4 regions of the Enterobacter sp. UPMP2052 genome follow, and region 1 is predicted to be linked to each of the others. Evidence: predicted binding sites of a transcription regulator. Region 1 holds the regulator's gene; each other region holds the start of a gene.

The links. Region 1 encodes CRP, which controls carbon source genes, mostly activating them, when cyclic AMP is high. Its sites were predicted from a motif close to ATGTGANNNNNNTCACAT; they were not measured.
Region 2: ACWKX3_RS05205 (PhzF family phenazine biosynthesis protein) is a predicted target of CRP. The motif match lies at 2,355-2,372, and genes of this name have one in related genera.
Region 3: ACWKX3_RS08740 (ABC-F family ATPase) is a predicted target of CRP. The motif match lies at 1,318-1,335, and genes of this name have one in related genera.
Region 4: cdd (cytidine deaminase) is a predicted target of CRP. The motif match lies at 6,290-6,307, and genes of this name have one in related genera.

What each region holds. Positions count from the first base shown of each region.
Region 1 is NZ_JBSKJR010000005.1:166,168-173,666, forward strand. It holds gene argD (bifunctional acetylornithine/succinyldiaminopimelate transaminase) at 1-209, shown strand, start outside; gene ACWKX3_RS15660 (YccS/YhfK family putative transporter) at 578-2,665, opposite strand; gene crp (cAMP-activated global transcriptional regulator CRP) at 2,723-3,355, opposite strand; gene ACWKX3_RS15670 (OsmC family protein) at 3,667-4,071, shown strand; gene ACWKX3_RS15675 (phosphoribulokinase) at 4,158-5,027, opposite strand; gene ACWKX3_RS15680 (YheU family protein) at 5,058-5,276, opposite strand; gene ACWKX3_RS15685 (hydrolase) at 5,273-6,295, opposite strand; gene mdcA (malonate decarboxylase subunit alpha) at 6,523-7,499, shown strand, end outside.
Region 2 is NZ_JBSKJR010000001.1:1,133,887-1,141,385, forward strand. It holds gene sad (succinate-semialdehyde dehydrogenase) at 1-491, opposite strand, end outside; gene ptrR (putrescine utilization regulator PtrR) at 593-1,471, shown strand; gene ACWKX3_RS05205 (PhzF family phenazine biosynthesis protein) at 1,474-2,271, opposite strand; gene ACWKX3_RS05210 (sugar transporter) at 2,447-3,643, shown strand; gene ACWKX3_RS05215 (lysozyme inhibitor LprI family protein) at 3,723-4,169, opposite strand; gene ACWKX3_RS05220 (hypothetical protein) at 4,182-4,562, opposite strand; gene ACWKX3_RS05225 (MarC family NAAT transporter) at 4,830-5,495, opposite strand; gene marR (multiple antibiotic resistance transcriptional regulator MarR) at 5,751-6,185, shown strand; gene marA (MDR efflux pump AcrAB transcriptional activator MarA) at 6,206-6,586, shown strand; gene marB (multiple antibiotic resistance protein MarB) at 6,619-6,834, shown strand; gene eamA (O-acetylserine/cysteine exporter) at 6,872-7,499, opposite strand, start outside.
Region 3 is NZ_JBSKJR010000001.1:1,882,380-1,889,878, forward strand. It holds gene ACWKX3_RS08740 (ABC-F family ATPase) at 1-1,212, opposite strand, end outside; gene ldtB (L,D-transpeptidase) at 1,435-2,355, shown strand; gene ACWKX3_RS08750 (GntR family transcriptional regulator) at 2,399-3,115, opposite strand; gene ACWKX3_RS08755 (PTS sugar transporter subunit IIC) at 3,132-4,454, opposite strand; gene ACWKX3_RS08760 (glycoside hydrolase family 1 protein) at 4,506-5,882, opposite strand; gene ACWKX3_RS08765 (efflux transporter outer membrane subunit) at 6,067-7,437, opposite strand; gene ACWKX3_RS08770 (MacB family efflux pump subunit) at 7,441-7,499, opposite strand, start outside.
Region 4 is NZ_JBSKJR010000001.1:342,537-350,035, forward strand. It holds gene galS (HTH-type transcriptional regulator GalS) at 1-483, shown strand, start outside; gene mglB (galactose/glucose ABC transporter substrate-binding protein MglB) at 778-1,776, shown strand; gene mglA (galactose/methyl galactoside ABC transporter ATP-binding protein MglA) at 1,856-3,376, shown strand; gene mglC (galactose/methyl galactoside ABC transporter permease MglC) at 3,392-4,402, shown strand; gene sanA (outer membrane permeability protein SanA) at 4,507-5,220, opposite strand; gene cdd (cytidine deaminase) at 5,348-6,232, opposite strand; gene ACWKX3_RS01590 (CidB/LrgB family autolysis modulator) at 6,362-7,057, opposite strand; gene ACWKX3_RS01595 (CidA/LrgA family protein) at 7,054-7,452, opposite strand.

The DNA.
Region 1 (7,499 bases):
TGGGGCTGTTGATTGGTGCCGAGCTGAAGCCGCAGTACAAAGGCCGCGCCCGTGATTTCCTGCACGCCGCCGCGCACGAAGGGGTGATGGTGCTCAACGCCGGGCCGGACGTGATGCGCTTTGCGCCGTCGCTGGTGGTGGAAGATAAGGATATTGAAGACGGGTTAACCCGGTTTGCCGCGGCGGTCGGTAAAATAGTCCGGGGATAACCTCATTGCCCGGCGGCGCTGCGCTTGCACGGGCCTACAAAACCGTAGGTCGGGTAAGCGCAGCGCCACCCGACAAAATGGCAGGTACGGTGTTCAGGTCTTGTAGGTCGGGTAAGCGTAGCGCCACCCGACAAAATGGCAGGTACGGTGTTCAGGTTTTGTAGGTCGGGTAAGCGTAGCGCCACCCGACAAAACGGCAGGTACGGTGTTCAGGTCTTGTAGGTCGGGTAAGCGTAGCGCCACCCGACAAAACGGCATGCACGGTGTTAAGGTCTTGTAGGTCGGGTAAGCGTAGCGCCACCCGACAAAATGGCAGGTACGGTGTTCAGGTCTTGTAGGTCGGGTAAGCGTAGCGCCACCCGACATAATCAGTACGGCGTGCGTTTCAGTATGCGCGTTAACCAGATCCCATGATGCGGACGCTGACGCCATGCCACCGACGAAATAGTGTGCATGGTGTTCAGATGCCCTAACACGCGCTGCAAATGCTGCTCCAGGGTGCTCATCGGCCCGTGGGTTAGCGTTTCCGGCGCTTCAAGAATGTTTGAATCCCCCGACTCACCCGGCGAGTCATACTCCAGACGCTGCTGGCACCGCTGCAGCGCAATCTCGCACGACTGCAAATAGCGCTGCGCCAGATCCGGGGTCAGCATCGTGTGCTCGCGCGCGAGTGTCGTCATCGCATTGATGTGCTCGACGATAAACTGGCTGTGCGTCACCCACAGTTTCATGTCTGCCAGATAGTGCGAGTTAAAGCCTGGCTCCTGCATCGCCTGGTTGAGCGAGTTAAACAGGGCGTTGTGCGCCTGGTTGACCTTCATGCGCTGATAGGCCAGCGGCGAGGGCTGCGGGTCGTCGCTGAGGATCAGCCTGATAGCCTCCTGGTCTGCCTCCAGCGCGTCGTGGGCGTTTTGCCTGAGCAGCCCGCTCTGCCACTGCGGCCACAGCCAGACCATGCCGCCAAACGCAATCAGGCAGCCAATCAGCGTATCAACCAGCCGGGCGATGATGAACTGCTCGCCGTTGAGCGTAAGCAACTGCAGGGTATATACCGCCGTGACTGTAAAGCCAACCATCGCCCAGCCGTAGCTTTTGCGGATAATCAGGTAGCTCACCAGCGTAATTGCCAGCATTCCCGCCAGCGTATATCCCTCCGGCACGTGGAAGTGCAGGGTGACCCCGGCAATGACCAGCCCGGCAATCGTGCCGCCCGCCCGGTGCAGGATGCGCACCCGCGTGGCGCCGTAGCCGTTTTGGGTAACAAACAGCACGGTCATTAAGATCCAGTATGGCTTCGGCAGGTGCAGCGCCATCCCCATCAGGCTGGCGATGCTCAGCATCACACTAATGCGCGCGGCGTTACGCAGCGCCGGGGATTTCAGCGACAGGTAGCTTTTAAGGGCGGGCAGCAGCGGGAGCCGTTTTTGTTTATCGGCCATCAGGTCGCGTGGGTAGAGCGGACGCTGGGTGCGCAGGACGCGCGCGATGCGGCTGAAGTGCCAGGCGGCGAACTGCCCGACCGGGTTATCCGGGTGCTGGCGGGCAATCTTCTCCAGCGCGCCGAGGGGTTTATCCATGTTAAAACGCGTGGGGTAGCGGTGATAAAGAATGTCGTCTGCCAGCACCCGCAGGCGCGCGGACACCGTCTGTGCGTTCCAGCGGATCACCGCTTCGGCGTGGCTACGCTCGACCAGCTTTTGCACCTCTTGCGGGTGATGCAGGCTGACCGAGATGTGCTCTTGCAGATCCAGCCCTACCTGGAAGATGCGCAGCAGCCGCTTGTAATCATGGTTTTTATTGGCGGCAAGCATATGCAACTGCTGGTAACACTGGCCAATCAGATCCACCACCTTTTGCTGTCGCGTCAGCAGCGGCGGCAGTGATTTTTCCGGATCGGTGTGCTGGGTCAGCAGGGTGTATTTGGCCTCGCAGTACTCCGCTAGCTGCACGTAGAGCAGGCTCAGGGATTCGCGCAGCGGCTGTTCCCGCCACAGCCAGAACCAAAACCAGTTGAATACGCCGTACCACAGCGTGCCGAGGGCGTAGATCAGCAGCGGCTCCCACACCGGCATATTGCCCGCCAGGCTCAGCGTAAAGATGGCGGCAATCAGCGAGGCGGGCAGCAGTCGGGCGTGCAGCGAGCTGATTTCAGCAGTCACGCCGAGCGTCATTGCCAGCACGGTCAGAATGAGCGGCAGCGGAATATCCCGGGCCAGCAGAAGCTGCACCGCGAGGCTACAGCCTGCAAACAGGCAACCGCCAACGATCAGGCGTTTGAAAAAGCGCTTATGCGGCGTGTCGAGGCCCGCAATGTTGCAGCAGGCAGGCACAAGGGAAAACAGCAGACCCTGCTGGAGATGACCAAGGATCAGGCCCACGGCCACAGGAAGGCACAACACCAGCGTTTGCCGCAGTGCGTAGTTAACTTCCGGGTGATAGATCAGCCTGCGCCACATGGGGAGTAGAGACAAAAACGGCGTGTCACCTTGCGGTGGCACGCCGTTTGACCGTAATTAACGGGTTCCGTAGACCACGATGGTTTTACCGTGGGCAGAGATCAAGTTCTGGTCTTCCAGCATTTTCAGGATACGGCCCACTGTTTCACGGGAGCAACCAACGATCTGACCAATTTCCTGGCGGGTAATTTTAATTTGCATGCCGTCAGGGTGGGTCATCGCGTCCGGCTGTTTAGCCAGGTTCAGCAGGGTCTGCGCGATACGGCCGGTAACGTCGAGGAAGGCAAGGTTGCCCACTTTCTCAGACGTCACCTGCAGACGGCGAGCCATCTGGGAAGAGAGACGCATCAGGATGTCAGGGTTTACCTGAATCAGCTGACGGAACTTCTTGTAAGAAATTTCAGCCACTTCACATGCGGTTTTCGCACGAACCCAGGCGCTACGTTCCTGGCCCTCTTCAAACAGGCCCAGTTCACCGATGAAATCGCCCTGGTTCAGATAAGAAAGGATCATCTCTTTCCCTTCTTCATCTTTGATCAGCACTGCCACCGAGCCTTTGACGATGTAATACAACGTTTCCGCTTTTTCACCCTGGTGAATCAGCGTGCTCTTCGATGGGTACTTATGAATGTGGCAATGAGACAAGAACCATTCGAGAGTCGGGTCTGTTTGCGGTTTGCCAAGCACCATGCGCTGTTATCCTCTGTTATAAGCTGTCACCAGAGCCATAAATCGCATCCTGACTCTGGGGTTGCAATCGAATTCTTACCCATACCCTGGGAAGTCGGCTGTCGTAACGTTTCGCAGCCAGTAAAGTTTGATGTCCTCTGCATACATGTGTAACGTCAATGTATTACTGTAGCATCCTGAGTGTTTTAGCATAGCTTTTGACGCGTGTCTCCTGGTGTCTCGCTTCAGCATGATGCAGGTCGCCTTCCGTTGCGTGAAATGTAACGCGCGCGTACTCTGTCACCAAAAATGCAACGTTGGAGTTAATGAATATGCAAGCGCGTGTAAAGTGGGTAGAAGGGCTGACGTTCCTGGGCGAGTCTGCGTCAGGCCACCAAATTTTGATGGACGGTAACTCCGGCGATAAAGCCCCAAGCCCTATGGAGATGGTGCTGATGGCGGCGGGGGGATGCAGCGCTATCGACGTGGTGTCGATCCTGCAAAAAGGCCGTCACGACGTGACCGATTGCGAAGTGAAGCTCACGTCTGAACGCCGCGAAGAGGCGCCACGCCTGTTCACGCATATCAATCTGCACTTTATTGTCACGGGTAAAGACCTGAAAGACGCGGCGGTGTCGCGCGCGGTTGACCTGTCTGCGGAGAAGTACTGCTCTGTGGCGTTAATGCTTGAGAAAGCGGTTAATATTACCCATTCGTATGAAGTGATTGAGGCCTAATCTTTTGGCGGGTGGCGCTTCGCTGACCCGCCCTACAAAAGCACGATCGTAGGCCCGGTAAGCGCAGCGCCACCGGGCAAAACAACTCACGCGATCTGCTTGCCTTCCATCAACCGCTGCACCAGCGGTGTCATGATTAACTCCATCGCCAGCCCCATTTTTCCGCCCGGCACCACCAACGTATTGATATGTGAAATAAACGACCCCTGCAGCATCGCCAGCAGCCACGGGTAGTCGATCCCGTCCAGATTGCGGAAATGGATGACCACAAAGCTCTCGTCCAGCGACGGAATGGTTTTGGCGGCGAACGGGTTGGAGGTGTCTACCGTCGGCACGCGCTGGAAGTTGATATGGGTGCGGGAGAACTGCGGCGTCAGGAAGTTAATGTAATCTTCCATCGAGCGCACCACCGAGTCCATCACCGCCTCGCGCGAATGACCGCGTTCGCTGATGTCGCGCGTCAGCTTCTGGATCCACTCCAGGTTAACAATCGGCACCACGCCCACCAGCAGGTCAACATGGCGCGCCACGTCGTGCTGTGGCGTGACCACGCCGCCGTGTAGCCCTTCATAAAACAACACGTCGGTGGGTTCCGGCAGCGGCTGCCAGGGCGTAAAGGTGCCCGGCACCTGGCTCCAGGGTACGGCTTCGTCATAGGTATGAAGATATTTACGGGATTGCCCTTTACCGCTCAGGCCATATTCCGCAAAGGTCTGCTCCAGCAGGCCGAAGTCATTCGCCTCCGGGCCGAAGTAGCTGATGTGTTTCCCCAAATCGCGCGCCTTGCGGATGGCCATGTCCATTTCCGGACGCGTATAGCGGTGAAAGCTGTCGCCCTCTACCTCAGCAGCCCGGAGATTGAGCTGGGCGAAAATCTTGCGAAAGGCGAGGCTGGTGGTGGTGGTTCCCGCACCGCTCGAACCCGTGACGGCAATAACCGGATGTCTGGCAGACATAGCAACTCCCTGACTGAAAAGGTTTAGCGGTCAGCCGTGAAACGCGTTGCGGGGCATGATATTGACCGTCTCATGCAGTTCGGACCACACCAGCACCACGTCGCCGCTTTTCAGCTGGCGTTTTACATCGCTGACCTTTTGTTCAAGCGAACGTTCATGTTCACCATAATCGGTGCCTTCCCGCAATACAAAGCTTTCAATCAGATTATCGAGCGTTTCGGGAGAGAGATCCTGCCAGGGAATAATCATTTTATACCGTCCAGATAAGTCGTTAACCAGTCAGGAATGCGCGTCTCAAGCCACATTTTGGGCCGACGCAGCGTGCCGCCGACAAAGCCGACGTGTCCGCCGTACTCGGTGAGCTGATACTGCACGTTTGCCGGTAAATGCCCGGGCGACGGAATGGAGTGGTGATCCATAAACGGATCGTCCTTCGCGTGAATAATCAGCGTCGGCTTTGTAATTTGATTCAGCAGCGGCATGGCGCTGCACTGACGATAATAGTCAATCGCGTCGGCAAAGCCGTGAATTTTTGAGGTAATCAGATCATCAAACTCGCGCAGACGCTTCACCCGCTTGAGTTGCTGCAGGCTGATAGGCAGCGTGTCCGGGTAGGCCTTCAGTTTACGGGCGGCGTTGGCTTTCAGCAGGTTAAGCAGATAGCGCTGATAGACCCGGGAAAAGCCTTTTTCCATATGGTAGCTGCACTGTTCCAGCATAAACGGCGCGGAGACGATGACGGCGGCGTCCAGCGGAACCGCGTCGCTCTCTTTCGCCAGCAGGCAGGCCAGCATGTTCCCGCCCAGCGAATACCCGACGGCGGCCGTCGGCACGGTGCCGAAACTGTCGCGCAGCCAGTGTAAAAACCAGGTGCCGTCTTCGGTCTCACCGGAGTGATAAATGCGTTTCTGACGGTTTGGCTCGCCGCTGCATCCGCGAAAGTGCATCACCACACCGAGCCAGCCACGTGCTTTTGCCGCCTGGATTAACCCGTGCGCGTAAGGGCTGTGCAGGCTGCCTTCCAGACCATGAAATACCACCAGGCGCGGCTTGTGGCGCGCCTGATCGGGATCTTCGCTCCAGGCCAGATCCAGAAAGTCGCCGTCCGGCAAATCGAGCCGTTGCCAGTGTGGGGTGAACTGCACCTTGCGACGGATCAGGCGCGGCAGCATGGTTTGCAGATGAGGATTCGCCACGCCGCGCATAGGCACGAATTCGGCGCGCTCTTCAGCGGCTATCTCAAAGTCGGACGGGATTATTTGGGTCATAACGGCGATGCTAATTATTGTCTGTTATTTACGATATCTTCCGAATTGTACCCCGTTTAGCCCGTTTTTCCGAAACATGAACTGATCCCGATCACATTTCTTTACTGAGATTATTACTCTCAGGCTAATGATTACGCTCTACGCTTAATTGATGCCTTTCTCACCAGAGCGCACACTTTACTCAACGTTAAGCAATCAGAATGATGTGCTGAATCAGGAGGTTAATAATGTTATCTGGGCAAACACCTACCCGGCAATGGAACACACGACGCACGGAAAAAGCGCGCCGTCTGGCATCCGTACCGGTGCAGGGCAAGGTACTACCCACCGGCGATATCGTCGCCATGCTGGAAAAACTGATCGCGCCTGGCGACAAAGTCGTTCTGGAAGGTAACAACCAGAAACAGGCCGATTTCCTTTCCCGCTCCCTCGCCGACGTCAACCCGCAAATTGTGCATGACTTGCATATGATCATGCCAAGCGTCGGTCGCAGCGAGCATCTGGATATCTTTGAAAAAGGCATCGCCCGCAAGCTGGACTTCTCTTTCTCCGGCACCCAAAGCCTGCGTATTTCGCAGCTGCTGGAAGACGGCCAGCTCGAAATCGGTGCCATTCACACCTACATCGAGCTCTATTCACGCCTATATGTCGATCTTTCTCCGAACGTTGCGCTCATCGCCGGTTTCAAAGCGGACCGCAAAGGCAACCTGTATACCGGGGCGAGCACCGAAGATACCCCGGCGCTGGTTGAAGCCGCCGCGTTCCACGACGGGATCGTCATCGCACAGGTGAACGAACTGGTGGACGACGAATGCGATCTGCCGCGCGTGGATATTCCAGGCTCCTGGATCGACTACGTGGTAGTGGCCGACAAGCCGTTCTTTATTGAACCGCTGTTCACCCGTGACCCGCGCCTGATCAAACAGGAACACATCCTGATGGCGATGATGGCGATTAAGGGCATCTACGCGGAACATCAGGTGCAGTCCCTCAACCACGGGATCGGCTTTAACACCGCAGCGATTGAGCTGCTGCTGCCGACCTACGGCGAACAGCTCGGCCTGAAGGGCAAAATCTGTAAGCACTGGACCCTGAACCCGCATCCAACGCTGATCCCGGCGATTGAAAGCGGCTGGGTGGAAAGCGTGCACTGCTTTGGCGGTGAGCTGGGGATGGAAGAGTACATTCGCGCCCGCCCGGACAT
Region 2 (7,499 bases), on a different contig from region 1:
TTGGGTGCGTGCTTGAGCAGATAACTGTTGCCCGCCAGCAGGACAGGCACCGCGCCGCGTAGCACCTGCCAGAGCGGGAAGTTCCAGGGCATGACCGCCAGAATCGGCCCCAGCGGACGGTACTCAATCACCGCGTTGTTATTTTCGACCTGGGTGGCTTCCGTACGTAGCATCGCCGGGCCGTGTTCGGCGTACCAGTCACAGAGGCCAGCAGACTTGGCCACCTCAGCGCGCGCCTGCAGGATGGGTTTGCCCATCTCACGGGACATCATCTGCGCCATCTCTTCCGCACGGTTACGCAGCATCGCACCGAGGTCGCGCAGTTTTTGCGCGCGGTGCGCCACGCTTTCATTGCGCCACTGACGAAAACCGCTATCGGCCAGCGCAATGGCGTGCTGGACTTCGTCGGACGTTGCCCACGGATAAGCGGCCAGGGTTTCGCCTGTCGCCGGGTTTACAGAGAGTGCGTGTGTTGCAGGGGAATGCGTCATGATGTTCTCCACGTATTATAAGAGTTGATTCAGTGTGGCCCGATCTGCTATTTCTTAAAAATGAATAATATTGACCACCTTATTCACGAATCGAGAATGCTATGGATCTGACCCAGCTTGAAATGTTTAACGCCGTCGCGCAGACCGGCAGCATCACCCAGGCGGCGCAAAAAGTGCATCGCGTTCCCTCAAACCTGACGACCCGCATTCGTCAGCTTGAGGCCGATCTTGGCGTTGAGCTGTTTATCCGTGAAAACCAGCGTCTGCGTTTATCCCCCGCCGGGCACAACTTTCTGCGCTACAGCAAGCAGATCCTCGCGCTGGTTGACGAGGCGCGCATGGTTGTCGCCGGGGATGAACCGCAGGGATTGTTTGCCCTCGGCGCGCTGGAAAGCACCGCCGCCGTTCGCATTCCGGAAAGCCTGGCGCAGTTTAACCAGCGCTATCCGCGCATACAGTTTGCCCTCTCGACCGGCCCGTCCGGGACCATGATCGACGGCGTGCTGGAAGGGACGCTGAGCGCCGCGTTTGTCGACGGCCCGCTCTCCCATCCTGAACTGGAAGGGATGCCGGTGTACCGGGAAGAGATGATGCTGGTGACGCCCGCCGGACACGATGTCGTCTCCCGCGCCGCGCAGGTAAACGGCAGCGATGTCTACGCCTTTCGCGCCAACTGCTCGTATCGCCGACATCTGGAAAGCTGGTTTCATGCAGACCGGGCGATGCCAGGGCGCATCCATGAGATGGAGTCTTATCACGGAATGCTGGCCTGCGTGATTGCGGGTGCAGGCATTGCGCTGATGCCCCGCTCGATGCTGCAGAGCATGCCGGGGCATCATCAGGTGGAGGCGTGGCCGCTGGCGGAAAACTGGCGCTGGCTGACAACGTGGCTGGTGTGGCGACGCGGCACAATGACGCGCCAGCTTGAAGCCTTTATCGCCCTGCTAAATGAGCGCGAGTTGCCCGCGCCCGCAGGCTGATATCAAGACTGGCGAAGGAAAATTTTCCCTTTAAGATACAGCGTGGCCTGGCCGCTAATCAGTACGCGATCGCCGATCAGTTCACAGCGCAGATCCCCGCCACGGGCTGAAACCTGGCGAGCATTAAGCCGGGTTTTCGCCAGTTTTTCGCTCCAGTAGGGAATCAACATACAGTGGGTGGACCCCGTCACCGGATCCTCCGGCACCCCTTCCCCCGGGCAGAAAAAGCGGCTGACGAAATCGTACTGCTCACCGGGCGCGGTGACGCAAACCATCTTATCCAGCGGGAGCATCGCCGGTATGTCGGGTGTAAGTTCTTCCACCTGCTGCTGGCTGTCGAGTACCACCAGATAATCCCGCCCCAGGCGCACCTCTTTCGCCCCGCTGATGCCCAGCGCGCTGAACAGTGCTGCCGGTGGCTGGTCGACGGCCTCAGTCGACCACGCCGGGAAATTGAGCGTCAGCCAGTCGCCGTTGCGTTTAACCGTCAGGTTGCCGACAAAGCGGGTTGAAAAGGTAATTTCCGTCTGTGGGTAGTCCAGGTATTCAAAAATGACGTGGGACGCCGCCAGCGTAGCATGACCACAAAGGTTAATTTCAGACTGTGTGGTGAACCAGCGCAGCTCGAAGCCCTCGTCGGTGCGCACGAAAAACGCCGTTTCGGACTGGTTATGCTGTTGCGCCATTTTGAGCAGCGTCTCGTCCGCGAGCCACGCTTCCAGTGGACATACCGCTGCCGCGTTGCCGCCAAACGCCGTGTCGCTAAAGGCATCTACCAGATAAAAATCAATTTCCTGCATTGTCTAACCGCCTGTTATCGCTGTGCTGACCTTTATCTTCAGGGAAAACAGTGCGCTCCGCTACCGCTCTCCGCCAGTAAATTTTGCGATCTGCGTCACATAATGGTTGAGTTTTCGCCGCTGAACGCTTTAAGATCGTCTCCTCTCTTCTTCGCAACCAATCCCAGACGCTTCTATGACAACGAACACTGTTTCCCGCAAGGTCGCGTGGCTACGTGTGGTCACGCTCGCTATTGCCGCATTCATCTTTAACACCACTGAATTTGTCCCCGTGGGGCTGCTCTCTGACATTGCCCAAAGTTTCCGGATGGAAACGGCGCAGGTGGGGATCATGCTCACTATCTACGCGTGGGTGGTGGCCCTGATGTCATTGCCCTTTATGCTGCTGACCAGCCAGATGGAGCGGCGCAAGCTGTTAATCGGCCTGTTTGTGGTGTTCATCGCCAGCCATGTGCTGTCGTTTATGGCATGGAACTTCACGGTGCTGGTGATAAGCCGCGTCGGGATTGCGTTTGCGCATGCGGTGTTCTGGTCAATTACCGCCTCGCTGGCCATTCGCCTCGCCCCTGCGGGTAAACGCGCTCAGGCGTTGAGCCTGATTGCTACCGGCACCGCGCTGGCGATGGTGCTCGGGCTGCCTATCGGGCGCATCGTGGGGCAATATTTCGGCTGGCGCACGACGTTTTTCGCTATCGGCATGGGCGCGCTGATCACCCTTATCTGCCTCGTCAAGCTGCTGCCAAAACTGCCCAGCGAGCATTCCGGCTCGCTGAAAAGCCTGCCGCTGCTGATCCGCCGCCCGGCGCTGATGAGTATTTATCTGTTAACCGTGATTGTAGTGACGGCCCATTACACGGCCTACAGCTACATTGAGCCGTTTGTACAGGTCGTGGCAGGCTTTAGCGCGAACTTTGCCACCATCCTGCTGCTGATCCTGGGCGGCGCGGGCATCATCGGCAGTATTCTGTTCGGGAAGCTCGGTAATCAGCATGCGTCGACCCTGGTGAGCAGTGCGATCGGGCTGTTGCTGGCCTGTCTGCTGCTGCTCATGCCTGCGGCAGCAAGTGAAACCGACCTCGCGATCCTCAGCCTGTTCTGGGGCGTTGCCATCATGATTATCGGGCTGGGTATGCAGGTTAAGGTGCTCGCGCTGGCACCGGATGCCACCGACGTGGCGATGTCGCTGTTCTCGGGCATCTTCAACCTTGGGATCGGCGCGGGTGCGCTGGTGGGAAATCAGATCAGCCTGCACGTTTCGATGTCGGCCATCGGCTACCTGGGCGCGATCCCGGCAGCGATAGCGCTGGTGTGGTCGGTACTTATCTTCCGCAAATGGCCGGTGGCGCTGGAGGAACGGGTGAATAACGGCTAAAGCGTTTGCCGGGTGGCGCTGTGCTTACCCGGCCTACTTAACGCATTCAACCGGGTCAACACCTGCGCCAGCGGCAGAATTAATATTCAGACTCGGTATCGCCGCCTAAATATCGCACCCTTTCGTCGGTCATCTTTGTCTGGCACTGATAAATGGCGATCCGTGTTTTCAGAGGCGTGGACTCGGACGAGGCATCACTTAATTTTCCACATTTACGTGCTTTTTCAGTAATCCAGGCCGTTTGTTCTTTTTTCATGGATGCACGCACTGACTCAGGCATACCTTTCCAGATATCGTTCAAATGGCGATCGCTGTCTGAATAATAATATGCAGATGTGCTGAGTTTATTCTTAAGGTCCGCGTTTTCAAGATCATCCTTGTTTAAGGCAAACAGCGAAATATTAAACAAGGCTTCAGCAATATAGTCCGAATCAGTATATTCATATGACACGGCAATATCTTTATTATTATCCGCCAACGCTATTGAATAATTGTAATTCTCCCACTGAACGCGATCGTTCAGCACCTTCCCTTTGCCTCAGCTGATACTCCCGACCTTATCAGGGAACGTCGTCATCACGCTAAGGAGTTCTGGCGGTAATGTCAGTGAGATTTTGGCCGTGCACTGGCGTGACAAATCTTCACTTTTAAAGGTTTTGGTTGTGACATTTTCCATGACAATGGCGATCTGATTGGCCTTGTCGAGATAGTTTTTCAGGGGCTTGCCATAGAATTTTTGCGGAGACGTCAGGTACGCTTCCTGTAGTTTGCTGATGGCATCATTTCGAATTTTTGCCTGAAGCGCGGCGACGGAATCTTCGCGACCACATTTGAATTCAGGTGTAGAGTCGAACAATCCGGCGGTCGCATTTAATGAGAACAGTAATGTACTTAAAGCAATTAATGACAATTTACGCATGACAGATTCCAGAGATGAAATAATTGGCGTACGTTACTTTAACGGCTAATTAGCGACAAGTATCTGGAATCGGTTTTGGATGAAAAAAGGACGCAAAATATCACTTTTCAGAATCGATTTATATTCAAGAAATTTATCCTTTATAGAATAGTCTCTCGTTTACGCGGGCAAAAACAACGGCAACCTGGGTTGCCGTTGTGTGTTTTGCTCCATCTTCTGCGAAGGAGGCCTGATGCGAGGGCATCATACAGCGCCCTTAAAGGCTGCTCAGTGGTAGGTTTTAATAATTTCCAGCACGCCGTTAATAATAAACTGCACGCCCATACACACCAGCAGGAAGCCCATCAGCCGCGAGATGGCTTCTATCCCGCCCTTGCCTACCCAGCGCATAATCGCCCCTGAACTGCGCAGAGAGGCCCATACGATAATGCCGATCAGCGCGAAGATCAGCGGTGGTGCAACGGTAATCACCCAGTCCGGAAAAGTGGACCCGTCGCGCACCGTTGAGGCGGAGCTGATGATCATCGCAATGGTCCCCGGGCCCGCCGTGCTCGGCATGGCTAAGGGAACGAAGGCGATGTTAGTCGACGATTCGTTTTCCATCTCTTCGGATTTACTTTTAGCTTCCGGTGACTCGTGCGCTTTCTGCGCCGGGAACAGCATCCTGAAGCCGATAAACGCCACAATCAGCCCACCCGCAATCCGCAGACCGGGGATGGAGATCCCGAAGGTGTTCATCACCAGCTGCCCGGCATAATAGGCCACCATCATGATGGCAAACACGTACACCGAGGCCATCATCGACTGACGATTGCGCTCGGCGCTGTTCATGTTCCCTGCCAGCCCCAAAAAGAGCGCAACCGTGGTCAGTGGGTTAGCCAGCGGCAGCAACACCACCAGCCCAAGACCAATTGCTTTAATCAAATCCACCATAATGCGTCGCTGTCCTTATCCATTGTCAACACCGCAAGTATAGGGTGAAACCCACTCGCGGAGCCACGGATACAACGTAAGGATTATTTGCGTACAGAAAAATAACCCTGCGTTATGTAATTGATATAAAAGCGTTCAAAAAAAGTTCATGAAACGTTTTAGCAATTCGTGGCATCGGCTGATTCATTCAGTTGACTTATACTTGCCTGAGCAATAATATCTGCCGTGACTAAACTACTTGCCAGGGCAACCATCGTGAAAAGCACCAGTGACCTCTTTAACGACATAATTCCACTGGGTCGTCTTATTCACATGGTGAATCAGAAGAAAGATCGCCTGCTCAATGACTATCTCTCTCCGCTGGATATCACCGCAACACAGTTCAAAGTGCTGTGTTCCATTCGCTGCGAAGTGTGTATCACGCCGGTTGAGCTGAAGAAGGTGCTCTCTGTCGATCTCGGTGCGTTAACCCGCATGCTGGATCGCCTGGTCTGCAAGGGGTGGATAGAACGTAGCCCTAACCCGAATGACAAACGTGGCGTACTGGTGAAACTCACCAGCGACGGCGCGGAGATGTGTGAGCAATGTCATCAATTAGTAGGACTAACACTGCACCAGGAACTAACAAAAAACTTAACGGCAGATGAAGTGGCAACACTTGAGCTTTTGCTTAAGAAAATACTGCCGTAATACAGAAAAGAGGTATGACGATGTCCAGACGCAATACTGACGCTATCACCATTCATAGCATTTTGGACTGGATCGAAGATAACCTGGAATCGCCGCTCTCCCTTGAAAAGGTGTCAGAGCGTTCAGGTTACTCAAAATGGCACCTGCAACGGATGTTCAAAAAAGAGACCGGTCATTCATTAGGTCAATACATTCGTAGCCGCAAGCTGACGGAAATTGCCCAAAAGCTAAAAGAAAGCAATGAACCGATCCTTTATCTGGCGGAGCGTTACGGCTTTGAGTCACAGCAAACCCTGACGCGGACGTTTAAGAACTATTTCGACGTGCCGCCTCATAAGTATCGTATTACCAGTATGCCGGGTGAATCCCGTTATCTGTATCCACTTAAACATTGCAGTTAATCATCGCCTGTAAAGACGTAACCGAGGAAATCATGAAATTCACCGCCTCCGCCGCCCTCGCCCTGCTGGCGCTTGTTTCCAGCCAGGCCTTCGCGGAGCAAACACACTGTGCAACGCAGCAAAACAGTTGTAACACGATAGTTTTGCCGTCAGCACATGACCAGTCTCCCTATGATTTTAACCATATGGGCGCTGGCAGCGACAAATCCGACGAATTAGGCGTGCCGTACTACAACCACGACCTCTGATTCGTTTTTGCCCCGCAGATGCGGGGCTTTTTTTTGCCTATCCCCTTGCCCGCCTCATTCGCATGACGCGCAAACCAAAGACGTTGATATACAGACCTGCCATAATCAGCACCGCGCCAAACAGCTGCAATGCGCTCAGTTCTTCATCCAGCAGGATGGCCGCGCTGGCAAGCCCGACCACCGGCACGAGCAAGGATAACGGCGCCACGCGCCACGTTTCGTAGCGGCCCAGCAGCGATCCCCAGATGCCATACCCGACAATGGTCGCGATAAACGCCAGATAGATAAGCGACAAAATGGTGGTGAGATCAATCTCAACCAGGCTGTTAAGCATCAGCTGTGGTCCGTCCAGAACAAACGACGCGGCCATGAAGGGTATGATGGGAATTAAGGCGCTCCAGACCACCAGCGACATCACTGGCGGACGCGCATCATGCTGCATGATCAGCTTGTTAAATATGTTTCCGCACGCCCAGCTTAGCCCCGCCGCCAGCGTCAGCATAAAGCCCAGCAGCGCAACGTGCTGGCCGTTGAGGCTGGCTTCAATCAGCACCAGCACGCCAAACACCGCGAGGGTAATCCCCGCCAGCTGTTTCCCCTGCAAACGTTCGCCAAAGACAAACGCCCCGAGAATGATGGTAAAGAACGCCTGCGCCTGCAGCACC
Region 3 (7,499 bases), on a different contig from region 1:
CCAGTCGAAGACCGTCAGGTCGTTTTCGAACTCGTACTCGTGGTCCTGCGCGTAGTAACCGATCTGCGCGTTTTCGGACCACTTCACGGTACCGTTGTCCGGCTGCAGTTCGCCCACCAGCGTTTTCAGCATTGTGGATTTACCCACGCCGTTGGCACCGAGGATGGCAATCTTCTCGCCCACTTCCAGCAGCAGGTTGAAGTTTTTAAACAGCGGACCGCTTTCAAAACCTTTTGCCAGGGCTTCCACTTCCAGCGCATTACGGAACAGTTTCTTGTCCTGCTCGAAGCGGATGAACGGGTTCTGACGGCTTGACGCTTTGACTTCGTCGAGCTTGATCTTGTCAATCTGACGGGCACGCGAGGTTGCCTGACGCGATTTTGAGGCGTTGGCGCTAAAGCGGCTGACGAAGGACTGCAGGTCAGCGATCTGCGCTTTCTTCTTGGCGTTATCAGCCAGCAGACGTTCACGCGCCTGGGTTGCCGCGGTCATGTATTCGTCGTAGTTGCCCGGGTAAACGCGCAGCTCGCCGTAATCCAGATCCGCCATGTGGGTGCAAACCATGTTCAGGAAGTGACGGTCGTGCGAGATGATGATCATGGTGCTGTCGCGGTCGTTCAGCGTCTGCTCCAGCCAGCGGATGGTATCGATGTCCAGGTTGTTCGTCGGTTCATCGAGCAGCAGGATGTCAGGATTTGAGAACAGCGCCTGCGCCAGCAGCACACGCAGCTTCCAGCCCGGCGCGACTTCGCTCATCGGGCCGTAGTGCTGTTCAACAGGGATACCGACGCCCAGCAGCAGCTCGCCCGCGCGCGCTTCGGCTGAGTAGCCGTCCATTTCACCGTACAGCACTTCGAGATCGGCCACTTTATAGCCGTCTTCTTCGCTCATCTCGGCCAGGGCGTAGATGCGATCGCGCTCCTGCTTCACTTCCCACAGCTCTCCGTGTCCCATGATCACCGTGTCGAGCACGGTGAACTCTTCGAAGGCGAACTGGTCCTGACGCAGCTTACCGATACGCTCGTTAGGATCGAGCGACACGTTGCCGAGCGTCGGCTCCAAATCACCGCCGAGGATCTTCATAAAGGTGGATTTTCCGCTACCGTTGGCACCAATCAGGCCGTAACGGTTGCCGCCGCCAAATTTGACGGAAATATTTTCGAACAGCGGCTTACTGCCAAACTGCATAGTGACGTTGCTGGTAACTAACACGGAGAGATTCCTGCGAAAAGTGTGATAAACGCGGCATTATGCCACAATTCCGAATTGAGATCCCGTGTTGCAGCAATGCACTAAACTTTAACAAATTCGAAAAAAATGTGATTTCGTACACATCTGAATTCCCAGTGAGCAGGAATGCACATATAATGCGCTCCCATCACAGATTCAGACTTATCAACTCATCGCCGGAATGGCTTAGATACCTCGCAAAACATGAACATGAAATTAACAACGCTTTTTGCGGCAGCGTTAGCCGTCGTAGGTTTTTGCAAAACCGCCTCTGCGGTGACTTATCCCCTGCCGACAGACGGAAGCCGTCTGGTAGGTCAAAACCAGGTTGTCACCGTTGAAGAGGGCAACACCCAGCCGCTGGAATACTACGCTGCGCAATACCAGCTTGGTCTGTCTAACATGCTGGAAGCCAACCCGGGCGTCGACCCGTACCTGCCAAAAGCAGGCACCGTACTGAACATTCCTCAGCAGCTGATCCTGCCTGATACCGTTCATGAAGGCATCGTGATCAACAGCGCGGAAATGCGTCTGTACTACTACCCGAAAGGCACCAACACCGTGATCGTGCTGCCAATCGGTATCGGCCAGCTCGGTAAAGACACCCCGCTGAACTGGACGACTAAAGTCGAGCGTAAGAAAGCCGGCCCAACCTGGACGCCAACCGCCAAAATGCACGCGGAATACATCGCTGCCGGTGAGCCGCTGCCAGCCGTCGTCCCTGCCGGCCCGGATAACCCGATGGGTCTGTATGCGCTGTACATTGGCCGTCTGTACGCTATCCACGGTACCAACGCTAACTTCGGTATCGGCCTGCGCGTCAGCCACGGCTGCGTGCGTCTGCGTAACGACGACATCAAATTCCTGTTCGACAACGTGCCGGTGGGTACGCGCGTGCAGTTCATCAATGAACCGGTGAAAGCGACAACGGAGCCAGACGGCAGCCGTTACATTGAGGTGCATAACCCGCTCTCCACCAGCGAAGACCAGATCAACAACAACGAAATCGTGCCAATCACCCTGACCAGCGCGGTACAGGCCGTGACCTCTCAGGCCGATGTTGACACGACCGTTGTCGATCAGGCGATCCAGAACCGTTCCGGTATGCCGGTGCGTCTGAACTGATAGCAACACGCATAAAAAAGCGGGCCTCGAGGCCCGCTTTTTTTTATCCGTTATTTACGATAACAATCCCGCCGTGGTCGTACCGATAGTGGCAGTGGGCGTACTCCAGCGGCGTACCGTCTTCAAGATAGATTACCTGCTCTACCTCCAGCACAGGGTCGGTTTGCTCGCAGACCAGGTGCTGCATATCCAGTTCGTTGGGCTTTAACGCCCGCACCACCCGATACGACCCCATGATCTTCAGCCCGAGCGTCTCCTGCACATACTGGAACACCGAACTTTCAAGATGGCTCTTGTTTAACCCCGGCACCAGGTTCAGCGGCATGACCGTGGAATCCAGCGACATCGGCTCGCCGTTCAGCAGACGCAGGCGGATAAAATCATAGACCGGCGCATCGCCGTTAATCATCAGCGAGGCCTGCTCTTTCTCGTTGGGGAAGCGCAGTTCAAAATGCACCACCTGGCTGCTCACCGTGCCAAGGTGTGCCCAGGTTTTGGTCGCGCCAAAGTAGTCGCTGCCGGAGAGATCCCACTGCGAAAGCTGGAGGAAGTTTTTGCGGATAAACGTCCCCTGCCCCTGACGGGTGTAGACCAGCCCTTCGACAATCAGCTGGCGCATCGCCTGCTGAATGGTCATCCGGCTGGTGCTGAACTCCGCCGCCAGCGCGAACTGGTCCGGCAGCGGTTCATTGGCGGCGTACTGCTGGCTGATAATGCGTTTCTTGATTTCCCGCGCTATGGTGATGTACTTCGCCGCCATCGTCCTGTCCTTCTGTTTAGTTTTCTATCCCGCTGTTTTTCAGCGCCACTCTCTCGGCTATTTTGAGGAAAGGCAGGTAGAAGAATACACCAAATGTCATGATTGCCAACTGCACGACCACGGCACGCCAGTCCCCCGCTGTTGCCAGCCAGGCGCTGAGGATCGGCGGCGTGGTCCAGGGGATCATCACCACGCAGCGCGACATCAACCCCAGGGTGGTGCAGAGCCAGGCGAAATAGATGCCGATAGCGGGCAGAAGAACAAACGGGATCATCAGCGGCAGGTTAAAGACAATCGGCAGGCCGAAGATAACCGGCTCGTTGATATTAAACAGGCCGGGCGCCAGGGACAGACGGGCCACCTGCTTCGCCGATTTTTGCCGCGAGAAGATGAAAATGGCGATCAGCAGCGAAATGGTGCTGCCCGTACCGCCGATCATGCCAAAGGTCGGGACAAAGATGTTGTTGATGATATGCGGGATCGGCTGACCGTTAGCAAAGGCCAGCATGTTCTCGTTAGTGTTAATCAGCAGGAACGGTTCCAGAATCACGCTGTTGACCACCGACTGGTGAATACCCAGCGTGAAGAGGAAGTTGCCGAAGCTGTAGATAAAAATCGTCCCCGGAAGACTGGTGTTAATCAGGCGCAGCGGCTGCTGGATAAAGGTGGTAATGAGGTGGATCAGATCCGTGTGCAGGACATTCGCCAGCACGGCGGCCAGCACGGCAAACAGAGAGAGCGTGATGATCGTCGGGATCAGCGCGGTAAAGGATTTGCTCACCGCAGGTGGGACATTTTCCCCCAGAGAAATGTGCAGCGCCTTAAGGCGCGAAATGGCGATAAAGATTTCCGTCGACAGCAGGCCAATCAGCACCCCGGCGAAAATCCCGGTGCTGCCAATATTGCCAAACGACAGTACCTGGGTAACGTTGACCGCCGTCTGGCTGCCTGCAGGCGTGAGCGAAAGCTGCATCGGCATCATGATGATAAAGCTGCTGACGGCGATAACCACTGCCGAGACCGGATTGTCGAAATCTTTGTTACGCGCCAGCGCCCAGGCAATCATCGGGGCCAGCAGCAGCGCGGCGATATTCAGCGTACCGTTGATTATCGCCTCGCCCCACACCTTGAACTGCGCCAACGTGTCGCCTTCAAAGATCCACGGAAACACCACGTTATTCACCAGCACCGCCAGCCCGGCGAGGATGAAAATCGGCATCACCGTGGCGAAGGCATCGCGCAACGAGCGCAGGTGCACCTGGTTTGCCAGGCGCGCCGAGAACTCTACAAATTTGTCGACAAAAGACTGCATATGCGGTGTTATTTTTGCTTCAGACATAGCGGATATTTCCCATCAATCAGTCACAAAAACGGCCTGGCAGCGTACGGCTTACATCTCGCGTCCGTTGGTATGGATGACCTGTTTCAGCCACGCGTAGCTTTTCTTCGGCACGCGCTTGAGGTCTTTCAGGTCGTGGTTTTCACGGTTGACATACACCACGCCGTAGCGTTTGCGCATATCGCCCTGCGAGCTGAGGATGTCAATTAACCCCCAGCCGAGATAGCCCATCACCTCGGCGCCATCCTCAAACATCGCCGCCTTCATCGCCTCGATATGCGCCCGGTGATAGTCGATGCGATACGTGTCCTCAATCGGGTTCACGCCGTCCCAGGACTCAATGACGCCAATGCCGTTTTCAATCGGGAACACCGGCATGCGCCAGTCGTTGGCGTAGCGGGTGATGATGGTGCGAAAGCCCATAGGGTCGATCTGCCAGTTCCATTCCGTTGCCTTGAGATACGGGTTGTTCTTTTCACCGTGCTGCAGGTAATAGTTAACCGGCGTACCTTCCGGGATCGCGTCGCTGTCCAGCGTTTTACTGGCGTAATAGCTAAAGGCCATAAAATCGTTTTTGGTGCGGGCGAACAGCGCCAGATCCTCAGCGCGGTAGATATCGCCAAAGCCCTGCTGCTCCACTACCGCCATCACCGCCGGGCTGTAGCCCTGGCCGGCAAAGACGCGCAGCAGGTTCTGGTTGAGGAATTCGTCGTACTGCTGGGCGCAGAAGATATCGCGCGGCTTGCAGGTTGCGGGGTAGATCAGCTGGTGCGCCAGCATGCCGCCCATCAGCTGGCCTGGCCGGGACTGGTGCAGATACTCGGTCAGCGCCATGTGCGCCACCATGGTGTGATGCTGCACTTCGTACAGCTCGCGCAGGGTTTCCTCCCCTTTCATATAGCCGGAGATGCGGAAGGCTATCGGCATGTGGAAAATATTCTGCTCGTTAAAGGTCAGCCAGTACTTCACCCGGTCGCCGTAGCAGTCGATCATTTTTTTGCCGTAGCGGATAAACGCCTCCACGACGCGACGATCGTTAAATCCGTTGTACTCCTGCGCCAGCGCCAGCGGCATATCGAAGTGGTAGAGGCAGACCATCGGCTCAATGCCTCGGGCGATCAAATCATCGATAAAGCGGTCGTAAAAGGCGATACCCTCGTCGTTAAAGTCGCCGTCACCCTGCGGGCAGACGCGGCTCCAGGAGATCTGAAAGCGGTAGCAGTTCATGCCCAGATCCTGCATCAAATCAAAGTCTTCCCGGTAACGGTGGTAAGAGTCGGTCGCCACTTTCCAGTCAGAGATATTTTCACCGGCTTCGCGAATGTCGTACACCGACATCCCCTTTCCGCCCTCGTTCCATGCCCCTTCCGTCTGCATGCTCGACACCGAGTTGCCCCATAAGAAGTTTGCTGGCAGTGATTGATTCATGGTTGCCTCCTGTATGACTAGTCATTTAAATGATATGACTAGTCATATAGCCGGAGATGAAATTTCGATCAAAGGGGAGGAACGATTTTTGTGAGATGGGTTTGAATAATGACGAGGGATGTCTTGCGAACAGCGCCGTGGCAGCAAGTCCTTTTGCTGCCAGACGTAAATGAGTCTGCGCACTTCAGGGGAAAGATACCGAACCGCCGAACTCCATATAGATTTTTGCCAGATTATTTAACTGGTTAAAGCGATTTTCATACAGTGCCAGTTCGGCCTGACGGCGTTTCTCCTGAGCATCAAGCCAGAAAGAAATTCGCACCGCGCCCTGGCGGTAGCGAACTTCGTTTAGCCTCTCTGATTTTTTCGCCAGTTCCAGGCCTTCACGTAGAAGCGTCTCCTGTTCCAGGAGTTGATGACGCAAAGCAAGCGCATCTTCTATGCTACTCATCGCCTTGTAAAGTTCCTGTTTAAACTCCAGAACCCGTTGCTCGTAGTCGTTGCGGGCAATCTTCACGTCCATGCCCCTTTCTCTCCATTCCAGGAACGGCAGGGTCAGGTTTGCTCCAACAGAGCCTACAGGATTTTCCAGGAAGGCCATAAGGCTGCTGCTGCTGGTGCCAAGCGAGCCGGTCAGACTAAACGCTGGATAAAATGCAGTACGCTGGACATCAACGGTGGCCAATGCTTCCCGTACCCGCCACTCTTTAGCGCTGATATCGGGTCGATGCCGCAGCACGTTGACCGGGATCTTTCCACTGACCTGCGGCAGTGGTCCCATTGGTAACGCTTTCGGTTCGACTATCGCGCTGCCCGGCGCGGTTCCAAGCAAAACGGCTTGCTGATTGAGCGCCTGTAAACGTTCATTCTTCAACGCTGCCAGCCTGTTTTCCTGCGAAAGCACGCCCTGCTGCGCATCCACAACATCCAGAGAGGAGGCACCGCCCGCGGCATAACGCGCGTTAGCCAGGCGCAGCGTCTCTTTTGCATAGTCGATGCTTTGTTGCAGGACAGACAGCTTCTGGTTAATAAAGCCTAAGCGCCAGTAATTATTACTGGCATTTGAAAGCAGCGTCAGGCGGGCAGAACGCAGATCCTCTTCCGAGGCAAAACGTGCCCACGCCTTCGCATCGCGCTGCCGCGCTATTTTGCCCCACAGATCCAGCTCATAGCTGGTATTAATACTGGCAACGCTGCCCCTGCTCCAGTTGGCTGAGCTGTTCAGCTGTTTTTTACCGTCAAGCGCGAGCGAACCTTTGAGTCCCGGATCGTTTGCGATGCCGATCCGCTCTTCGTCCAGGCGGGCGCGATACACACGCAATACCGCTCTAGCGACATCGTTATTGCGCACCATCACCTGCCGCAGCCAGCCGTCGAGGTCTGGATCGTTAAAGGCCTGCCAGTCGAACGGCATCCTCTCCTCCGCAGCATCCGCTTGATACCAGTTGGCAGGGTATTTCACCTCAGGAGGCTGATAGTCGCTTTTCAGAGAGTCGGCGCAGCCAGCACTAAGCAGGACAGCAAGGCATACCGTTAAAGGGGATAATATTTTCATGCGTTACTCGCTGGCCAGTGAAACGACCGGATCCATCCTTGCTGCCTTGCGGGCAGGGAGAT
Region 4 (7,499 bases), on a different contig from region 1:
TACCTTGCTTCCAGCCATCACATTGAAGATGACGATATGCGCCGGGAAGGGTGGCAAAACGCGCTGAAAGAGCAGGGCATTGTCCCGCTGGACAGCTGGATCGGCACGGGTACGCCGGATATGCAGGGAGGCGAGGCCGCGATGGTCGAGCTGCTGGGACGTAATCTTCAGCTCTCTGCCGTCTTTGCCTATAACGACAGCATGGCGGCGGGGGCGCTGACCGCCCTGAAGGACAACGGTATTGCGGTGCCACAGCATTTATCGCTGATAGGATTTGATGATATCCCCATCGCGCGTTACACCGATCCGCAGCTGACAACGGTTCGCTACCCCATTGCCTCCATGGCAAAACTGGCGACGGAGCTGGCGTTACAGGGCGCAGCAGGCATGCTTGATGCGGGTGCAACCCACTGTTTCATGCCGACTTTAGTGCGTCGTCATTCGGTATCCATTCGGCAAATTGTGGCTCCGATCACTAACTGATTACACAGAGTGATGTAACCGTTTTCAATCTGTGAGTAAATTCACAGTATCTTAACAAGACGCTGACTATGATGTCAGCGTTTTAGGGGCTGAAACGCTATGTAACGGTGATTATTCACTTTGACCATAGCAAACGTGCCGTAAACATCTAAAAAAACGCATTTCTGGAGCCTTACCGATCACGGAAGAGAGAAAGTTTATAAGTGAACTTCGGCTGCCAGTAACGTTTATTTAACATCTGCCCGCCGACCGTTATTCACAAGAACTACCCTGCATAAAAAAACCGGAGATACCATGAATAAGAAGGTGTTGACTCTGTCTGCTGTAATGGCAAGCATGCTTTTTGGTGCAGCTGCACACGCTGCGGATACCCGTATTGGCGTGACCATTTATAAATACGACGACAACTTCATGTCTGTTGTGCGTAAAGCAATTGAAAAAGATGCCAAGGCAGCGCCAGATGTTCAGCTGCTGATGAATGATTCCCAGAACGACCAGTCCAAACAGAACGATCAGATTGACGTGCTGCTGGCAAAAGGCGTGAAAGCGCTGGCAATCAACCTGGTTGACCCGGCTGCAGCAGGCACGGTAATTGAAAAAGCGCGCGGCCAGAACGTGCCAATCGTCTTCTTCAACAAAGAACCTTCCCGTAAAGCGCTGGACAGCTATGACAAAGCGTTTTACGTCGGGACTGACTCCAAAGAGTCCGGTATTATCCAGGGCGACCTGATTGCTAAACACTGGGCGGCAAACCCGAACTGGGATCTGAACAAAGACGGTCAGATTCAGTTCGTTCTGCTGAAAGGCGAACCGGGCCACCCGGATGCGGAAGCACGTACCACCTACGTTATCAAAGAGCTGAACGACAAAGGTCTGAAAACCCAGCAGCTGGCGTTAGATACCGCCATGTGGGACACCGCTCAGGCGAAAGATAAGATGGACGCGTGGCTCTCTGGTCCGAACGCCAACAAAATCGAAGTGGTTATCGCCAACAACGATGCGATGGCAATGGGCGCGGTAGAAGCGCTGAAAGCACACAACAAATCTTCCATTCCGGTGTTCGGCGTGGATGCTCTGCCAGAAGCGCTGGCGCTGGTGAAATCTGGCGCGATGGCCGGTACCGTGCTGAACGATGCCAACAACCAGGCGAAAGCCACCTTCGATCTGGCGAAAAACCTGGCTGACGGTAAAGGTGCCGCTGATGGTACCAACTGGAAAATTGAAAACAAAATCGTTCGCGTACCTTACGTGGGCGTAGACCAGTCCAACCTGGCTGAGTTTCTCGGTAAATAAGTGAGTTAACCTGTCTCCACTGGGCGCAATTCGTTGCGCCCATTTATAACGCGCTATGCGAGGCCAACAAGGTATAATTATGGTCAGCACAACTACTCAGTCGTCCGGTGAATACCTGTTGGAAATGAGCGGTATCAACAAGTCATTTCCCGGCGTTAAGGCACTCGATAACGTTAATTTAAAAGTGCGTCCTCACTCTATTCATGCCCTGATGGGGGAGAACGGTGCGGGTAAATCAACGTTATTAAAATGTCTTTTTGGGATCTATCAAAAAGATTCTGGCAGCATTCTTTTTCAGGGGAAAGAGATCGATTTCCATTCGGCGAAAGAGGCGCTGGAAAACGGTATCTCAATGGTTCACCAGGAACTGAACCTGGTACTGCAACGGTCGGTTATGGATAATATGTGGCTGGGTCGCTATCCCACCAAAGGTGTATTTGTCGATCAGGATAAAATGTATCGCGACACCAAAGCCATATTCGACGAGCTGGATATTGATATCGATCCGCGCGCCCGCGTGGGAACATTATCCGTTTCCCAGATGCAGATGATCGAAATTGCGAAAGCATTCTCCTATGACGCCAAAATCGTCATTATGGACGAACCCACTTCTTCCTTAACGGAAAAAGAGGTTAACCACCTTTTTACCATTATTCGTAAGTTGAAAGACCGCGGCTGCGGTATTGTCTATATCTCGCATAAGATGGAAGAGATTTTCCAGCTGTGCGACGAAATTACCATCCTGCGCGACGGCCAGTGGATTGCCACCCAGCCGCTGGAAGGGCTGGACATGGACAAAATCATCGCCATGATGGTGGGCCGCTCCCTGAACCAGCGCTTCCCGGACAAAGGGAACACGCCGGGCGAAGTGATCCTTGAGGTGCGCAACCTCACCTCGCTGCGCCAGCCGTCGATTCGTGACGTGTCGTTCGATCTGCATAAAGGCGAAATTCTGGGGATCGCGGGCCTGGTCGGCGCCAAGCGCACCGATATTGTGGAAACGCTGTTTGGTATTCGCGAAAAATCCGGCGGCACTATTACGCTGCACGGCAAAAAAATTAATAACCACAACGCCAACGAAGCCATTAATCACGGCTTTGCGCTGGTGACGGAAGAGCGTCGCTCAACCGGCATTTATGCTTATCTGGATATTAATTTTAACTCGCTGATCTCCAATATCCGTAACTACAAAAGTAAAATCGGTCTGCTGGATAATTCCCGCATGAAAAGCGATACCCAGTGGGTTATTGACTCCATGCGCGTGAAAACGCCGGGCCACCGTACGCAAATCGGTTCGCTTTCCGGTGGTAACCAGCAGAAGGTGATTATTGGTCGTTGGTTATTGACTCAGCCAGAAATTCTGATGCTGGACGAACCCACCCGCGGTATCGATGTGGGTGCAAAGTTTGAGATTTATCAGTTGATCGCTGAGCTGGCGAAAAAGAATAAAGGGATCATTATTATTTCTTCCGAAATGCCGGAATTGTTAGGGATCACAGATCGTATTCTGGTCATGAGCAATGGTCTCGTTGCCGGAATTGTTGACACCAAAACGACAACGCAAAACGAAATTTTACGTCTTGCGTCTTTGCACCTTTAAGATCAGGGGCTCCTCATGAGTGCGTTAAATAAAAAAAGTTTTCTCACTTACCTGAAAGAAGGCGGTATTTACGTTGTTCTTTTAGTCTTGCTGGCCATTATTATTTTCCAGGACCCTACGTTCTTAAGTCTGCTGAACTTGAGTAACATTCTGACCCAGTCTTCCGTGCGTATTATCATCGCGCTGGGCGTGGCGGGTCTTATCGTCACCCAGGGGACAGACCTGTCGGCAGGGCGTCAGGTTGGCCTGGCGGCGGTTATCGCGGCAACGCTGCTGCAGTCGATGGAAAACGCCAATAAGGTCTTCCCGGAAATGGCAACCATGCCGATTTTCGTGGTGATCCTGATTGTCTGCGCCATCGGGGCAATCATCGGCCTGATTAACGGTATCATCATCGCTTACCTGAACGTGACGCCGTTTATCACCACCCTGGGTACGATGATCATCGTTTACGGTATCAACTCCCTTTATTACGACTTTGTTGGCGCTTCCCCCATTTCGGGCTTCGACAGCGGCTTCTCAACCTTCACGCAAGGGTTTATTGCGATGGGCAGCTTCCGCCTGTCGTACATCACCTTCTATGCGCTGATTGCGGTGGCCTTCGTCTGGGTGCTGTGGAATAAAACGCGCTTCGGTAAGAACATCTTCGCCATCGGCGGGAACCCGGAAGCGGCGAAAGTTTCCGGCGTGAACGTGGCGCTGAACCTGCTGATGATCTATGCCCTGTCCGGCGTTTTCTACGCGTTTGGCGGGATGTTGGAAGCGGGGCGTATCGGCTCTGCCACCAACAACCTCGGCTTTATGTATGAGCTGGATGCGATTGCGGCCTGCGTGGTCGGCGGCGTCTCCTTCAGCGGCGGTGTCGGTACCGTCATCGGCGTGGTAACCGGTGTGATCATCTTCACCGTGATCAACTACGGTCTGACCTATATCGGCGTGAACCCTTACTGGCAGTACATTATCAAGGGCGCGATTATCATCTTCGCGGTAGCGCTGGACTCCCTGAAATACGCGCGTAAGAAATAAGAGAAGTGATGTGAAAAAGCCCGCTCCTGTAGCGGGCTTTTTTTACCGGGCCTACAAAATCGCAATGGCAGGTCGGGTAAGGCGAAGCCGCCACCCCACGGGGTTTAGCGTTTCTTCTGCAACTCCAGCAGCTGTTCCGGCCGTACTGCCGGGTAACCCTGCGCATCTTCCGGCACTTCATGCATCGTTGGGATGGGCACCAGCGGGCCTAAAAAGCGCGGTTCGCGTTTAAAGATGTAGAGGTCAGCCAGAGCACCGAAGCGAGCGCCAAACTCACGCACGCGCACGCTGAGCATATCTTTTGGCGACGGTACGGCGTAGCACTGGGCCTGAATGCCCATATGCAACGCGATAAACAGCGCACGCTCGCAGTGGAAGCGCTGGGTGATGATGATGAAGTCGTTGGTGTCGAAGACTTTGCGGGTGCGCACAATAGAGTCCAGCGTGCGGAAGCCGGCATAATCGAGCACGATATCCGCCGGGTCAACGCCGCCGGCAATCAGATCCTTACGCATCGTCACCGGTTCGTTATAGCTTTGCTGGGCGTTATCCCCGCTTAGCAGCAGGTAGTTCACCTTGCCGCTGTTATAGGCGTTCAGCGCACCCTGAATACGGTAACGGTAATACTGGTTAATGACCCCGGTGCGATAGTACTTGGCTGTGCCGAGCACCACGCCGACCTGGCGATACGGGAGATCCTGTAAATCGTCAAAGATGTAGGGGGCGGTTTTCCAGCTCATCCAGCGGTCAAGGCCAAGCACGACCAACAGCAGTATGCCGACCAGGACAGACAGGCTGTAAAAAACGCGCTTTAACATGAAGATGGCTCGTACCGAAGGTGAAATTTAACTCAGGCTACTTTACCCGCCTGGTTAGCGCAAGAATCGGTGAATCAACTGAGGGGTTTTTCAGCAAACGGGCGGGCATTTCTGCCCGCCGTCAACATTACGCCAACAGTACGCGGTCGATTGTCGAGCAGCCGAGCGCCTTCAGGGTGGCGGCGGTAGCGTCCCACTGGATCAGCGGTGCATCGGCTTTTTCTGCGAGGATCGCGCGCTGGATGTCCGGGTAGTCGTAGCCGTTGAGGCTCAGGAGGTTGAGCGCGCCCTGCAACGGCGGCAGCGTCGGGTTAAACGCGGCGTTCTCTGCGTAGCTGCCGGTGAAGATGCGCCCGTCACGACACTGAAGCGCCACGCCGCTTGGCGATGTGCTGTAAGGGGTGTGGCTCATGTTAGCAGCGGCAATCGCCGCTTCGCTCAGCTCATCACCGGAGAGGGCGAAACCGTGGTTCTGCGCGTCCATCAGCAGCGTTTTGATCTCCAGATCTTTCGGGCCAAACGCATCTGGCAGGTAATCGCCCAGCGTATGCGGCTCACGGCCCGGCAGATTGATGCGCAGCTCAAGCCCGCTGTTCAGCTCGTTCATAAACTGACGGCAGTGGCCGCAGGGGGTGTAATTAACGGTGATCGCGCGCAGGCCCTTTTCACCGCGCAGCCAGGCGTGGCTGATGGCGCTCTGTTCAGCGTGAACGGTTTGCTGCATGGTGGCCCCGAGGAACTCCATGTTCCCGCCGAAGTACCAGACGCCGCTGACGCCGCGCGCGATGGCGCCAACGTTGAAGTGGGAGAGGTCAGCACGGGCGCAGGCGGCAGCCAGCGGCAGCAGTGCAAAAGCCAGTTCGTCTTCGTCCAGTCCCGTGGCTTGTTTAAGCGTCGTGACCTGCTCCGCCGTCAGCAGGGCGGGGAAATGCGTATCCGCCAGAACCGGGGCCAGGGCTGATTGCAAATTCTCTGCAAGCTGGGCGAAAGCTGTTTGAAAACGTGGGTGCATGGCGTTGCCTCATCAAGGTTAATGGATCGGTAGTGTACGGAGCCGATGGGCCTTAATATGTGATCCACTTCTCATAATGTCTGCAACTTATGAAATCAAAATGAAATTTGCGCGACGCATCGCAAAATTTTAGCCCACCACGGCCAGGATCACCGGGAAGAGGAACGGGGCAATCAGCGAGGTCATAATCCCGCAGATGACCAGCGCCAGGGAACTGAATGCGCCCTCCTGGTAATCCATTTCGGCACAGCGCGCGGTACCCAGCGCGTGTGAGGCAGTACCCATCGCCAGACCCCGCGCGGCTTTAGTATGAATTTTCATCACATTAAGCAGGGTGTGGCCAAACACCGCCCCCAGGATACCCACGAAGATCACGCACATGGCACTGATGGCCGGGATCCCACCGATGCTGCCGCCCACGGCCATGGCAATCGGCGTGGTGACGGATTTAGGCATAATGGAGGCGGCAATCTCGGGCGATGCGCCCATCAGCAGCGCCACCGATGTGCCGGTGATCATCGCCACCAGGCTGCCCAAAAAACAGATGGTAATGATGGATTTCCAGCGGGCGCGGATTTGGTGCAGCTGTTCATATAAAGGAAACGCCAGCGCCACGACGGCAGGCTGCAGCAAATCGTTTAATATTTTGCTCCCGGCAAAGTAGCGTTCGTAAGGAATGCCGGTGAGCATCAGGAAAGGAATAATCACCACCATCGCCACCAGCAGCGGGTTAAGCAGCGGCATCTTAAAACGTGCGGCCAGTTTACGCGCGGCGAAGAAGACCACCAGGGTTAACGGCAGCGACCACCAGATATTGGCTATCATTGTTTGGTTCCTTTTTGCCCGACCACTTTACGTTCGCCGTGTACCAGATGCGAACTCCAGCTCACCACCAGCAATACCACCAGCGTACTGACCGCGCAGGAGACCACAATCGGGCCGAACTGCGCTTTGAGCAAATCGAAATACTGCATCACCCCCACGCCGATAGGCACGAACAGCAGCGCCATATAGCGGATAAGTACGAAGCAACCGGGGTTGACCCACTTTGCGGGTAGCACCTGCAGCGCCAGTAGCACAAACAGGATCAGCATGCCGATAATGCTGCCGGGGATCGTGATGGGCAGCAGCGAGGCGATAAAGATCCCGGCATAGAGACAGGCGTAAATCAGGACGAATGCGCGCAGATATTGCCAGACAGTATTCAATGATTTGCTCATGGTAAAAGTCCTTGAAGAAACGCATTCATCATACAATTAAACCCAGA